3 regions of the Chryseobacterium sp. JK1 genome follow, and region 3 is predicted to be linked to each of the others. Evidence: riboswitches for the same ligand, from Rfam matches in the RefSeq annotation. Region 3 holds a riboswitch; each other region holds the start of a gene.
The links. A riboswitch is a leader RNA that binds a small molecule or an ion and turns the genes downstream of it on or off. The one in region 3 is predicted to bind cobalamin.
Positions count from the first base shown of each region.

Region 1: another riboswitch for cobalamin. It lies ahead of ACQ76T_RS12890 (TonB-dependent receptor plug domain-containing protein); the one in region 3 lies ahead of ACQ76T_RS00990 (T9SS type A sorting domain-containing protein).
Region 2: another riboswitch for cobalamin. It lies ahead of ACQ76T_RS12235 (acyl-CoA thioesterase); the one in region 3 lies ahead of ACQ76T_RS00990 (T9SS type A sorting domain-containing protein).

Region 1 covers NZ_JBODRU010000001.1:2,844,868-2,848,640, forward strand. The annotation lists gene ACQ76T_RS12885 (YncE family protein) at 1-486, opposite strand, end outside; gene ACQ76T_RS12890 (TonB-dependent receptor plug domain-containing protein) at 506-2,332, opposite strand; cobalamin riboswitch at 2,367-2,543, opposite strand; gene ACQ76T_RS12895 (T9SS type A sorting domain-containing protein) at 2,714-3,773, opposite strand, start outside.
Region 2 covers NZ_JBODRU010000001.1:2,693,289-2,697,061, reverse strand. The annotation lists gene ACQ76T_RS12245 (XAC2610-related protein) at 1-403, shown strand, start outside; gene ACQ76T_RS12240 (HD domain-containing protein) at 405-995, shown strand; gene ACQ76T_RS12235 (acyl-CoA thioesterase) at 1,191-1,574, opposite strand; cobalamin riboswitch at 1,690-1,869, opposite strand; gene ACQ76T_RS12230 (hypothetical protein) at 1,904-2,704, opposite strand; gene ACQ76T_RS12225 (ATP-binding cassette domain-containing protein) at 2,735-3,397, opposite strand; gene ACQ76T_RS12220 (hypothetical protein) at 3,394-3,669, opposite strand; gene ACQ76T_RS12215 (GEVED domain-containing protein) at 3,764-3,773, shown strand, end outside.
Region 3 covers NZ_JBODRU010000001.1:194,365-198,137, reverse strand. The annotation lists gene ACQ76T_RS00995 (T9SS type A sorting domain-containing protein) at 52-1,158, shown strand; cobalamin riboswitch at 1,485-1,674, shown strand; gene ACQ76T_RS00990 (T9SS type A sorting domain-containing protein) at 1,778-3,058, shown strand; gene ACQ76T_RS00985 (T9SS type A sorting domain-containing protein) at 3,067-3,773, shown strand, end outside.

The DNA of each region.
Region 1 (3,773 bases), 2.7 Mb from region 3:
ATCGGTTTTCTTTACCAGTGAAAGGTCAGAAATTTTATATTTTGTTACACTTTTAGCGCCTGAAGACAAATTCATATTAGTAACATAAATAAATCCATTTGCAAAGGCAATCCCTCTTGGGTTGTTAATCTGATCCGTGATGGTCCCTACTTTTTTAAAAGTATAACGATCTACAACAACAATTTTATTAGAATTGTTCATCACAAGGTATGCCTTGTTACCGTCCAGACCAATGGTCTGAAGAACATCTCCCAATATTTCGTTATTGTTATTGTAAGCATAGATATTATCCTGTTTCAGGCCTAAATCTCTTGTAAGGAACATTACGTTAGCTCCATAGGACTGAAAATTTCCTTCATTGGAAATTAAATATCCGTTCTGGTAAGTGATAGGTGATATTTCTATGTTATCACTATCATTGCTACACGAAATGTTAAATAACAATACAAATGCAAATAGTACCGTTAAAATTCTAGTTACTCTCATAATATATTAATTTTAGTTTTTAAAAATTAATGGCTGCATACACTCCATAATTTCTTTTAGGTAAAGGATAAAAAGAAACTGTTTTGTAATAAGTGTTTGTTATATTATTCACTTTAACACCTAGAGTATATTTCTTTGAAACTGTTGCCGAAATTCCTGTATTTAAAATAAAATAAGGATCAATCGCCGTATCTCTTTTTTCATCCGTTCCTGTATATGTAAGGCCATTCACAAGTGCCTGAGCATACAATTTGATAAAACCATATTCATAATCCAAATTGGCTGTTCCACGGTGCATTGGAATATAAGCTAATTGTTTCTTAGACTCCTTATCTATCGATTTGGTATAATAATATCCTGCACTTATTCCTATTTTATGGTTTCCGAATTGTTTATTAAAAGACAACTGAGACTCCAATCCGTAAGATTCTGTTTTGTTGACATTAAAGGCCTGCCAATATCCCAGAGCTGTTGGCATCCATACAATAAGATCGGTTCCTTCCAAAAAGTAAGGAGACACATTCAGTTTAAAACTTCCTACTTTAAATTCGTGGTTCATGTCTACCTGAACAGAAGTTTCCGGTCTCAGATCTTTATTTCCTCCCGGTTCGTAATAGATATCATTAAATGAAGGATATCTGAAGTTTTTAGACAAATTAAGTCCTACATTATACCATTTTGAAGTGTTCCATTTTCCGGAGAATGAGAACAAAACCGGAGAACTGATGTCTTCTACAAAATCTTTTTTGAATCCCCCTTCAAAGCGCAGATCCTTCGTTGCAAAATACCTCAATAAGGCAGAAACAGAACCTATATTTCGGCTTACATTCGTTATTCCACTTTTGTAACCTTCCCCTTTATTCACCTGAAATTCTCCAATAAGGTTCACATTCCATTTTGAATTCAGGAAATAGTTGAAATCATTTTTTACAATATAATTTTTCCCTGTACCACCGCTGGATTTAGGAAGATTTAAATCTCCATAATACTGGAAGTTTTCTTCGGTATATGCCGCTTTGAATGCGTTACTGAATTTTGCTTTATTCCAGTCCCAGGCAATAAGACTTCTTACACTTTGGGTTTTATATTTTGTTTTGGTTGCTGTTTCTTCGTATACTGGGTAATGCTGCGAAGAGTCAAAAAACTGACTTTGCCATGATACCTTGTGCTCGTTGGTTACTTTATAGGAAGCCCCTACGTTGAAGGATGTATTGTAGTAATTTCCGTTCCTGTTGATGTAGTTCAGGTCACTTACTTTATAATCGTTTTCACTTACAGAATAATTTCCCGAAGCTTTAAAACTGAACTTATCATTGCTGTAAGAACCTTTAAGAAAGTTATTAAAAGTATTAAAAGAAGCAACTTCTGAAAATAATGAACCATGGAACCCTTTATTAAAATCCAGGGTATTGTTCATATGAATACTTCCGCCCACTGCTCCACTTCCGTAGATGACACTTCCGCCGCCGGCTTTTATTCCAATCTGATCATATCCGAACAAAGGCATATTGTTGATATCTCCCTGTCCTAAAAAATTAGAATTGATATTAATTCCGTTCCATACAAAGGCGGTCTGCTGTGCAGTAGTTCCCCTGAAAGACGGTGAAGAAACAGCACCACGGCCATTTTCCTTAATATAAACCTGCGACTGAAACCTCAGCAGTTCGGAAAGATTGGTGGAATTTTTCTCAGTATCTTCGGGAGAAATGGTTTTCACAGGGTGAAAGAGCTTCACTCTATTCATCTGGTTATCGAAGATGTAAATCGTATCAATGACTTTCTCTTGCCCGAAAAGAAAACAACCATACGATGAAAAAAGCAGTACTAAAGATCTTTTTATATTCATATTAATGCACTTTTCCTCCGAAAGCAATATGTTTTTTATGATTATGATTCTGGCAGGTCTCCTGACTTTCGCATTCTGCACCTTCCCGTGATACACAGTGGTTGTTTGCAGAAACTTTTGTTGCGATTTACAGTTGCGGGGACAGTCCGGGAGTTACACCCGATTCCCTTTTCATTCCAATACACTGGAAACCAAATTTCTTGCAAAGATAGCTTTTTATATCTATTTGCCAAAGATCCCTGAGATCATGATCAATACTTTTATTCTTCCTTCATTTCATCTCAATATCATATAGAAAAATGGCCATTTTCAATATTGAAAACAGCCATGTAAAATCCCACTTTTACTATTGATGATATGAATTTAAAACTATATCCGAATTTATTTTTTAATGAATTTATAGGATTCCATCTTTCCTCCTTTCAAAGAATACTGAAGGATATAATTTCCTTTAGATAAAGATGAAACATCCACCTGATTATGTATAGAACTAAAAGTTTTTACGATTTGCCCTACCATATTGTAGATCTCTGCTTTTTCTATTTTTTCTGTTCCTTGTATGTATAAAATATCTGATACAGGATTTGGATAGATGCCCGTCACAGCTTTCTCTTTAACAATATCATTCACAGATAAAAATTCTGAAAGATCCAGGTAAAACCCAACAATCTGATTGGATGCATTAGTACCTACCCCTGCTATCTTCTTTCCATCCTGGGAAATTGCCAATGGAAGCCCCATAGAGACACCGTTGGTTGCAATTCCTAATGATGTGGCATAATCGTTCAGATTAATACGACCTCCGGCTTGAGTCCAGATAAAGCCTTCCCCCGACATTGGCGGAGCCCCAAATGCTCTATAAAAACCTATAACGGTAGATCCGTCAGCCGAAATACCTGTTGCACCCCCTTTAAAGCTGAATGATGCATTAGGATGTGTTATATAAGTAAGCCCCGTAACTGTATTCCAAACATAAGGATTAGGGTTTGCCGCTCCAATTATTGTATTTCCGTCTGCAGAAACACCTCCTGCTTCCCCTACATTATTCCCGTTATTATCTGTAATAAAACTTTCTACTCCGTCTATCCATTTAGCCCCGCTTCTTGTTCCTGTTGCCTCGTCCTGCCATCCTACTACTACTGTCCCTGCAGCACTTATTGCATTTGCTCTGGAACTTCTTCCGGCAACCATACTTCCTAAATCTATAACTCCGCTTACCGCGTCCCACTTTACCGCATGAGCATTGGCTGCAGTAAGATAACCCAATCCTACAATGGTACTTCCGTCTATCGACATTCCCCAGGTAGAACTTACACTGCCATCCCAACCTGTAGGAACAAGCCCACCTCTGTTGGTCCAGGTAGAATTGGTAATATCATACGTTGATATTTCATTAAAACCCGTAGTAGAATTTGTAATCGTAGATGCTATTTTAGTTCCG
Region 2 (3,773 bases), 2.5 Mb from region 3:
TATCAATGATTTTAATTTTGACGGTAGTGAAGATATCGCAATAAGAAATGGTAATATGGGAAATTATAACGGAGCGTCCTATGATGTATATGTTTTCAATAGTACCCGGCTAAGTTTTGTGAAAAGTAAGGAACTTACAGAATTAGCTTCCAATGCTTTGGATATGTTTAACGTAGATTCCGAGCGCAAACGTCTTATTTCTTATGGAAAATCCGGATGCTGCAATATTTTTACCATAGAATATGCCGTTATTCCTAATAAAGGACTGGATAAGGTTCTGGTAAAAGAAGAAGACAAAACGGAAGAAGATCGTGTAAAAGTAACCATCAAAGAAAAAATAAAAGATAAATGGGTCACCAGAAAGAAGGTATACTCATTAGAAGAATATAACAAAGAAAAGTAAAATGAAGATTCAGAAAGAGATTGATTTTATCCTGGCAGTAGATGCCTTGAAAAATGTACAGCGAAGAAACTATAATGCCGACGATTCCAGAAGAGAAAACACCGCAGAACATTCCTGGCAGATTGTTATTTTGGCACAGATCCTGTATCCGTACGCCAAAAACCGAGAAAATATTGATCTGTTGAGAGTGATAAGAATGCTTTCTATTCACGATCTGGTAGAAATAGAGGCTGGTGATACTTTCCTTTTTGATGAAAAAGCAATGGTAGGTAAGTTTGAGAGAGAAAAAAATTCTGCACAGAAGATTTTCGGGATTCTTGATGAGCCATTGCGTACAGATTTTTTCAATTTATGGCTGGAATTTGAAGAAGAAAAAACTCCGGATGCCGTATTTGCCTGTTCTATCGACAGAATCATGCCGTTTATTCTGAACTCGCATACCTCCGGAAAAAGCTGGACAGAAGCCGGGGTTACAGAAAAACAAATCAGAAATATGCTTGAAAATGCTATAAAAAGAGCTTCTGATGAAATGGGAGAGGCTTTTGATGTATTACTGAGCAGAAGCCTGGAAACAGAAAAAGTGGTGAAATAAAATATTGTATACATAAACATTGCTCAGTATCTGGGCAGTGTTTTTTTATGCAACATATGTAGAATGATTCTTCAGTTCAATAAAAAAATCAATAAAAACCAAATGCCATAAAAATTCTGGAAATCTAAAGCTGTACTCTGGAAACCGTAGAGAAAACTGTCAAATTCTGGAATAATTATGGCAAAAAAATCAAATTTATAGTATTTGGATTGGTTTTTTGAATTCGTCAATAGCTACGAAAGTGAAATCACCTACAATCGCTTTTTCTCTTTCATAAGAATACATCTGCTCGGTGAAAATTTCTACATTAACTTTCATACTTGTTTTTCCAACATAAGAAACTTTGCCGATCAGCTCTACAATAGTTCCTGCAGGAATCGGCTTTTTAAAATCGATTTTATCGCTGCTTACCGTTACCACTCTTTTTCTTGCAAAACGGGTAGCTGTGATAAAGGCAACTTCATCCATCAGCTGCATTGCTGTACCTCCGAAAAGAGTATCATAATGGTTGGTTGTGTTAGGAAAAACCGCTTTAAAGATTCTTGTTTCGGATGTTTCAATTCTTTCTTCTGTCGTCATATTTCATTATTAATTAAAGCGAAATGAAATTGTATCAAAACAACAGAATAATGACAGGAATCTTAAAAATCCCTGAAACAATCCATCAGATCAACAAACTTCAGATCGCGAAAGTTTTTTGTTTAAGAAATAGGCAGGTCTCCTGACTTGTAACATCTTTTATCTCCTTCCCATGCCCCGCACAGTGGATCTTTGATAAAGATTACAGTTACTTACAGTTGCGCGACAGTCCGTGATTTTCACACGATTCCCTTTTAATTTGCGGTTAGGCAAAACCAATTTCTATGATGAATAAGTGTTAAACTTTTTCGGGTGCAAAAATAATGAATTTATTCCGGATTATGGTAAATAATCTGACTGATTACTCTACCTTTTTTGATCGTCCAAAGAGTTGTGTATCTGTTCTCTCCCGTACCATTGATCATATAAAGGAAAATGTTATCATTGTCAAGTGCTGTTACTCCAACATTCTCAAAATCCATAGTGGGCTGGAACATATTTTTGATGGCTTCTCTTACAAAAACAGAACCTCTTCCCGGCTGCTGTACTCGGATGGATTTGATTTCTGTCATTCCTTCAGGAAGATCATTACCAATTCCCCATGGTTTTACTTTGTCAATAGTAAGAAGTTTTCCTTCAGCATCTTTTTCTTTTTTACGGTATCCGGCATTGGAAGGGTAGACGTCAATAACGACTTTGCTTCTTTGGGCTGTAGGTATTTTAGGATCAGAATTATCTGTAAAAATGAGTGATCTCCCGTTTTTAGATTTGGAAGGAGTATAAGCAGGAAGCTGATCAATATAAGCAATACGCTCTTTATTTACCATTCCTTCTTTATCAAGAGTTTCATAACGCACAAAAGGTTTGTCGTCATCCTGTTTTTCAGGATATTTGATCCAGATCCATTCCGTTTCTCCGGGAGCTGGCTTTACATATACAAAAACATCACCTTTACGCATGCGGATCTTATCTACGATTTTTCTGTAATTATCCTTGTGTACACGTACATTGGCATATCCTTCTTCTGCTTTTACCACTCCAAAAGGAACTTTATTCTGGCCTTTAACAAAAGCTAAAGAAAAAATACTGAAAACAGACAGATAAAATGCTTTGTTTATGAAAGTCATCATGAAAATTTTTTGATCCTTCAAATATATAAATTAAATGCTGTTCGGAAGATAATTATATTGACGGAGTTCCTGTAAGTTTTGTATTGGTTTTAAATATCCATTAGAAAGCAGATATATTTTATCCGAGATATCCATCACATCCTGATAATGATGATCAGAAATAATAAAACCTTTATTTTTTGATTGGGAGCGGATGATTGCTTTTAATTCATCAACAACTTTTGGAGCAAGGCTGTGAAAGGGTTCATCCAGCAATATAAAATCAGCTTGAGAATAGGTGAGAAGCATTACTTCGATCATTCTCAGTTCTCCGGAAGACAAATTTCTGGGTTTTTCATTGAGAAACGGTGAAAGAAGTGGAGAATGCAGAAGTTGATTCGCATATTCTCGCTTACAGAAAAGATGAATCAGTTTTGCTACCTTTTCGCCTTTAGGCAGAAAAGAATGTTGTGGAAGATAAGCAATTCTGTTTTTTCGATCGGAAATATTCTTCAGTACTTTATCATTCCATCGTATAAACTGAGTATCGCTCCCCATGACGCCGGAAATAATTTTAAGAAGAGTAGATTTTCCGGAGCCGTTTCTTCCCAATATACCTGCTATATTTCCGACTTTGCACTCTATGTAGATATCCTGCAGTGTTTTTTTATCATTAAAAGATTGGGTAATACTGTCAATATGTAATCTGCTCATACAAATGCAATGATCGTTTTTACAATGAGGCTAAAAGATAAAGTAAGTCCCCAAAGAAACAGTTTTGAAAATCCAAAATGATAGTAGAAGGGATACTCATTTTTAAGCCTTACTTCATAAATAAAATAATGAAGTACAGGGAAAAGTAATAGAAAGCTTAACCCAAAAGTTTCTATTTTAAATGGAGACAATAAAGAAAATAACAATGAAAAAAAGACAGATGGAATGATAAGTTTTTTATAAAAAATCCAAAGGATGGTAAACTGCTTCATATTTTGAATGAAATAATTGAAATATTTAATAAAAATAAACTATTATTATGGGGATTTATGCTATTTTTCATCAATTTTTTAAAAACTAATAATTATGACCAAAA
Region 3 (3,773 bases):
ACTGTTTTTATGCAAGTAAGTTTCGGGAATAAAACTTTAATTAATGATATCATGAAGAAAATCTACTTTTTTTTCTTACTGCTAGTTGTGCAGTTTTTGTCGGCCCAGTTTACAGAAAACGACATTAAATTCTGGGTAGGAACCGGTTCCAAGAAAGCCTATTTCATCGCTGATTTTAACGATAATAATACTCCAACTTCTTATGCATGGGGATATCGTTTTGATTCCAATTCTTTAACGATGGAAGATATGATCACGGCTATTGCTGCCGCAGAACCTAAAATGGAGATTGAAATCCCTTCAGGATTTCTTTACAGCCTAAGCTATAACCATCATATTCCAAGCCTTGATGACTACTGGTCTACCTGGTCAGGAACTACTTCTGAGGCTATGTCATTTAATAACGGGGTTAATAATGATCCACTAATTGATGGGAAATGGTATGGGGTTTCTTATGGTTATGATCCTCCTTCCCACCCTTCTACTCCAGTTCCTGCCTACAGCTCTTTATGGTATACTTCTTCTCAGATCACCAGCTGGATTGGGACAGGTAACAATAAAAGTCTTGTAGTTATCGATTTCGGAACAGATGGTACTGCTGGTACTGCCAATTCTTTTGTATTCGGAATCAGGTATAACGGAACTATAACTGCGGAACAGGCTTTACAGCTGATACAGTCACAGGCTTCTTATTTTAATTATACATCCGCCAATAACCAAATCTCTAATCTGACACTGAATACATTTACAGGAAATTCTGCAGGAGCCGGAAACTGGAAATTATACAAGGGAAAAGATCTTTCAAGCTGGCAGGCAAAATCTAATCTTTCTCAGATTCAATTAAACAATAACGACTGGATGGGATTAAGCTTTGGGCAGAGAAGACCTATTACTCCTACAGAAGCTGCGAATGCTACATTAGGGGTTGCTTCTGTGAATAAAAAAGTATTCCATATTTATCCCAATCCGGCAAGTGACTTTATCCAGATTGAAACCTCTGAAAATGTGAAAGAAGTGAATATATATTCTGCTTCTGGCCAAAAAGTGATTACAACACAAGCAACAAAGATTAATATTCAGGCATTAAGCTCAGGAATTTATTTTGTAGAGATTAAAACGGCTAACCAATCCACAATACATAAGATTGTAAAAAAATAGAGATACATTACCGTATTTCTATTTTAATTGATATCGCTGACCAACCTTTTCCAATATTTTGATGGTTTAAGGAGGACAGTATACAACAAGACTTTCTCAATTTTTGAGGAAGTCTTTTTTCCGTTATGAGATTTCATTTTAATAAAGAACTTATAAAATGAATAGATCATACGTCACAATCTTCTTTATTTTAATACGAAAAACCTAACAACAACCCATAACATATTGATAATTTCGCAAAAACAGTTGTGAAAAAATTTATTTAATGTCAGAAAAGCCTAAAAATCAGATATAATTCATAAAAAATCACTTATAATTTATGTGATATATTTGCAGCGTTTTAAGGTTGAACACTGTTCATTAATAGGGAATCAGGTAAAAATATTATTTAAATCCTGAGCTGTACCCGCAACTGTAAACTATTCAACTTATAGTACATGACACCACTGGACCCAAAATCCGGGAAGGTAGCTATAAGATGTGAGCCAGGAGACCTGCCTTATACCAATTTCAACTTTCGGGAATAAAAGTTTATGAAATAAAAATCTCAACAGATTTTTTCATGAATGTTTTGCCCTGAAGTGAAGTTTCGGGAATAAAACTTTAATTTAATAATATCATGAAGAAAATCTATTTTCTTATTCTTGCATTTGTCATTTCTTTTGCAAATGCTCAAACTGAAGGAGTCCTGGTACTCAACGAAGGCGGCGCCGGAAGCAATAATGCTGAAGTATCGCTGATCTCCAACCAATCGGTTGTTACCAACAACTATTATAAAACACACAACAATAATGCGGCGTTAGGAGATACTGCACAGGACATTAAAATTTTTGGTGATAAAATTTTTGTAGTTCTTAATATTTCCAATCAGATAAAAGTTCTTAATAAATCGGATTTCTCTTTGATTACCACTATTACATCCAATGTTAAAAACCCAAGATACATTGCCTTCAGTGGGAATAAATTCTTTGTAACGAACTGGGGAGCAAGCGGCGGACAAACCAACTATGTAGCTGTTTATGACCTCAACACTTATACCCATCAGGCTAATATCACGGTTGGAGAAGGACCTGAAAAAATCTACAGCAAAGACAATAAACTGTATGTTTTGCTAAAAGGAGGTTTCGGAATCAACCATTTTATGGATATTATTGATGCAACCAGCAACTCAGTTTTATCAGAAATAAATGTAGGAGATTTTCCACACAGTATTTTTGAAAAAGATAACCTTCTTTACATCATGAGTTCCGGAAATCCTTATGTTTCCAATTCTTTTGGAACTTTTACGGTTTACAATACAACCACTCAGAGTGTTGCTTCCACTACAACATTTCCTGCCGGAACAAAACCAGCTTATATGGATACGGATGGTACGAATATTTACTATGTGAAAGATGCTTCTATTTATAAAACTTCTATTGCAGCACCTTCTTTTTCGACCAATGCAATTGCAACTCCTCCTATTACAGTAAACAGTTATGGTTCAGCTTATGGATTTAACATCGTTAATAACAATATCTATATAGCGGATCCCCAAGGCTATGTTGCTCCTGGAAAAATCTACATGTATAACTTACAGGGAACATTACAAAATACTTTTACAGTAGGCCTACTTCCTAATCAAATTATTGCTTACAACAGCGCATCTTCAAGTCTTTCAACCGTTGAAAACATAAAAACATCTAAATTGTCACTATATCCAAACCCTGCGAGTGACAAATTCTATGTACAAGGCTTAAACAGTGGAAACGTTCAGGTTTATGATGCGAATGGCAGAATGATCATCAATACTCAGTACACTCAAAACGGAGTTGATGTAAATAATCTTCCTAAAGGAGTATATGTTGTAAAAATCACTGATAAAAACAATAGCTTCAGCGAGAAACTAATCATCAAGTAAGATTTACAATGCAAAAAATAGTAAGCTTTATATGTACCTTTATCGTTGGTTTGTGTTTTGCCCAATTCACTGCCAATGACGTAAAGTTCTTCGTGGGAACAGGTTCTCAGATCGCCTATTTTGTAGCAGACTTTAAAGATGGAACGGATGACAGATCATATGCCTGGGGAGTAAGGTTTAATCCCGGACAAGATATAACCGGAGCTCAGATGCTTGAGATGATCAAAAACGCAGAACCTGCTTTTGATTATAATGCAACCTTTAATAATGGTTTTCTTGATAAGGTAAGTTTCAATAACCATTCACAGCAATCCACACCAGATTGGTGGAGCCTATGGACTGGTGACAGTACCAGTAGCTGGGGTCTGGGAGGATGGATGAACAGCGGAACTATTGTAGATGGTAAATGGTATGGTGCAAGCTACGGATTCAACAATCCTACAGCACAGGCACCTGCTACCCCTATTGCCGCTTACGGTTCTTCATGGTATAATGCCTCTCAGATTACCCATTGGATAGGTATCGGGGCTAATAAAAGCTTAGTGGTTGTAGATTTTGGAACGGATAATGCTAATGGAACTGCAGATTCTTTTGTATTCGGAATCCAATACAATGGAACCATCACTGCTGAACAAGCTATGCAGATGATTGCTGCTCAGACAAGCACATTTAGCTATACTTCAGCGGCCAATCAGGTTTCTTCTTTATCATTAAA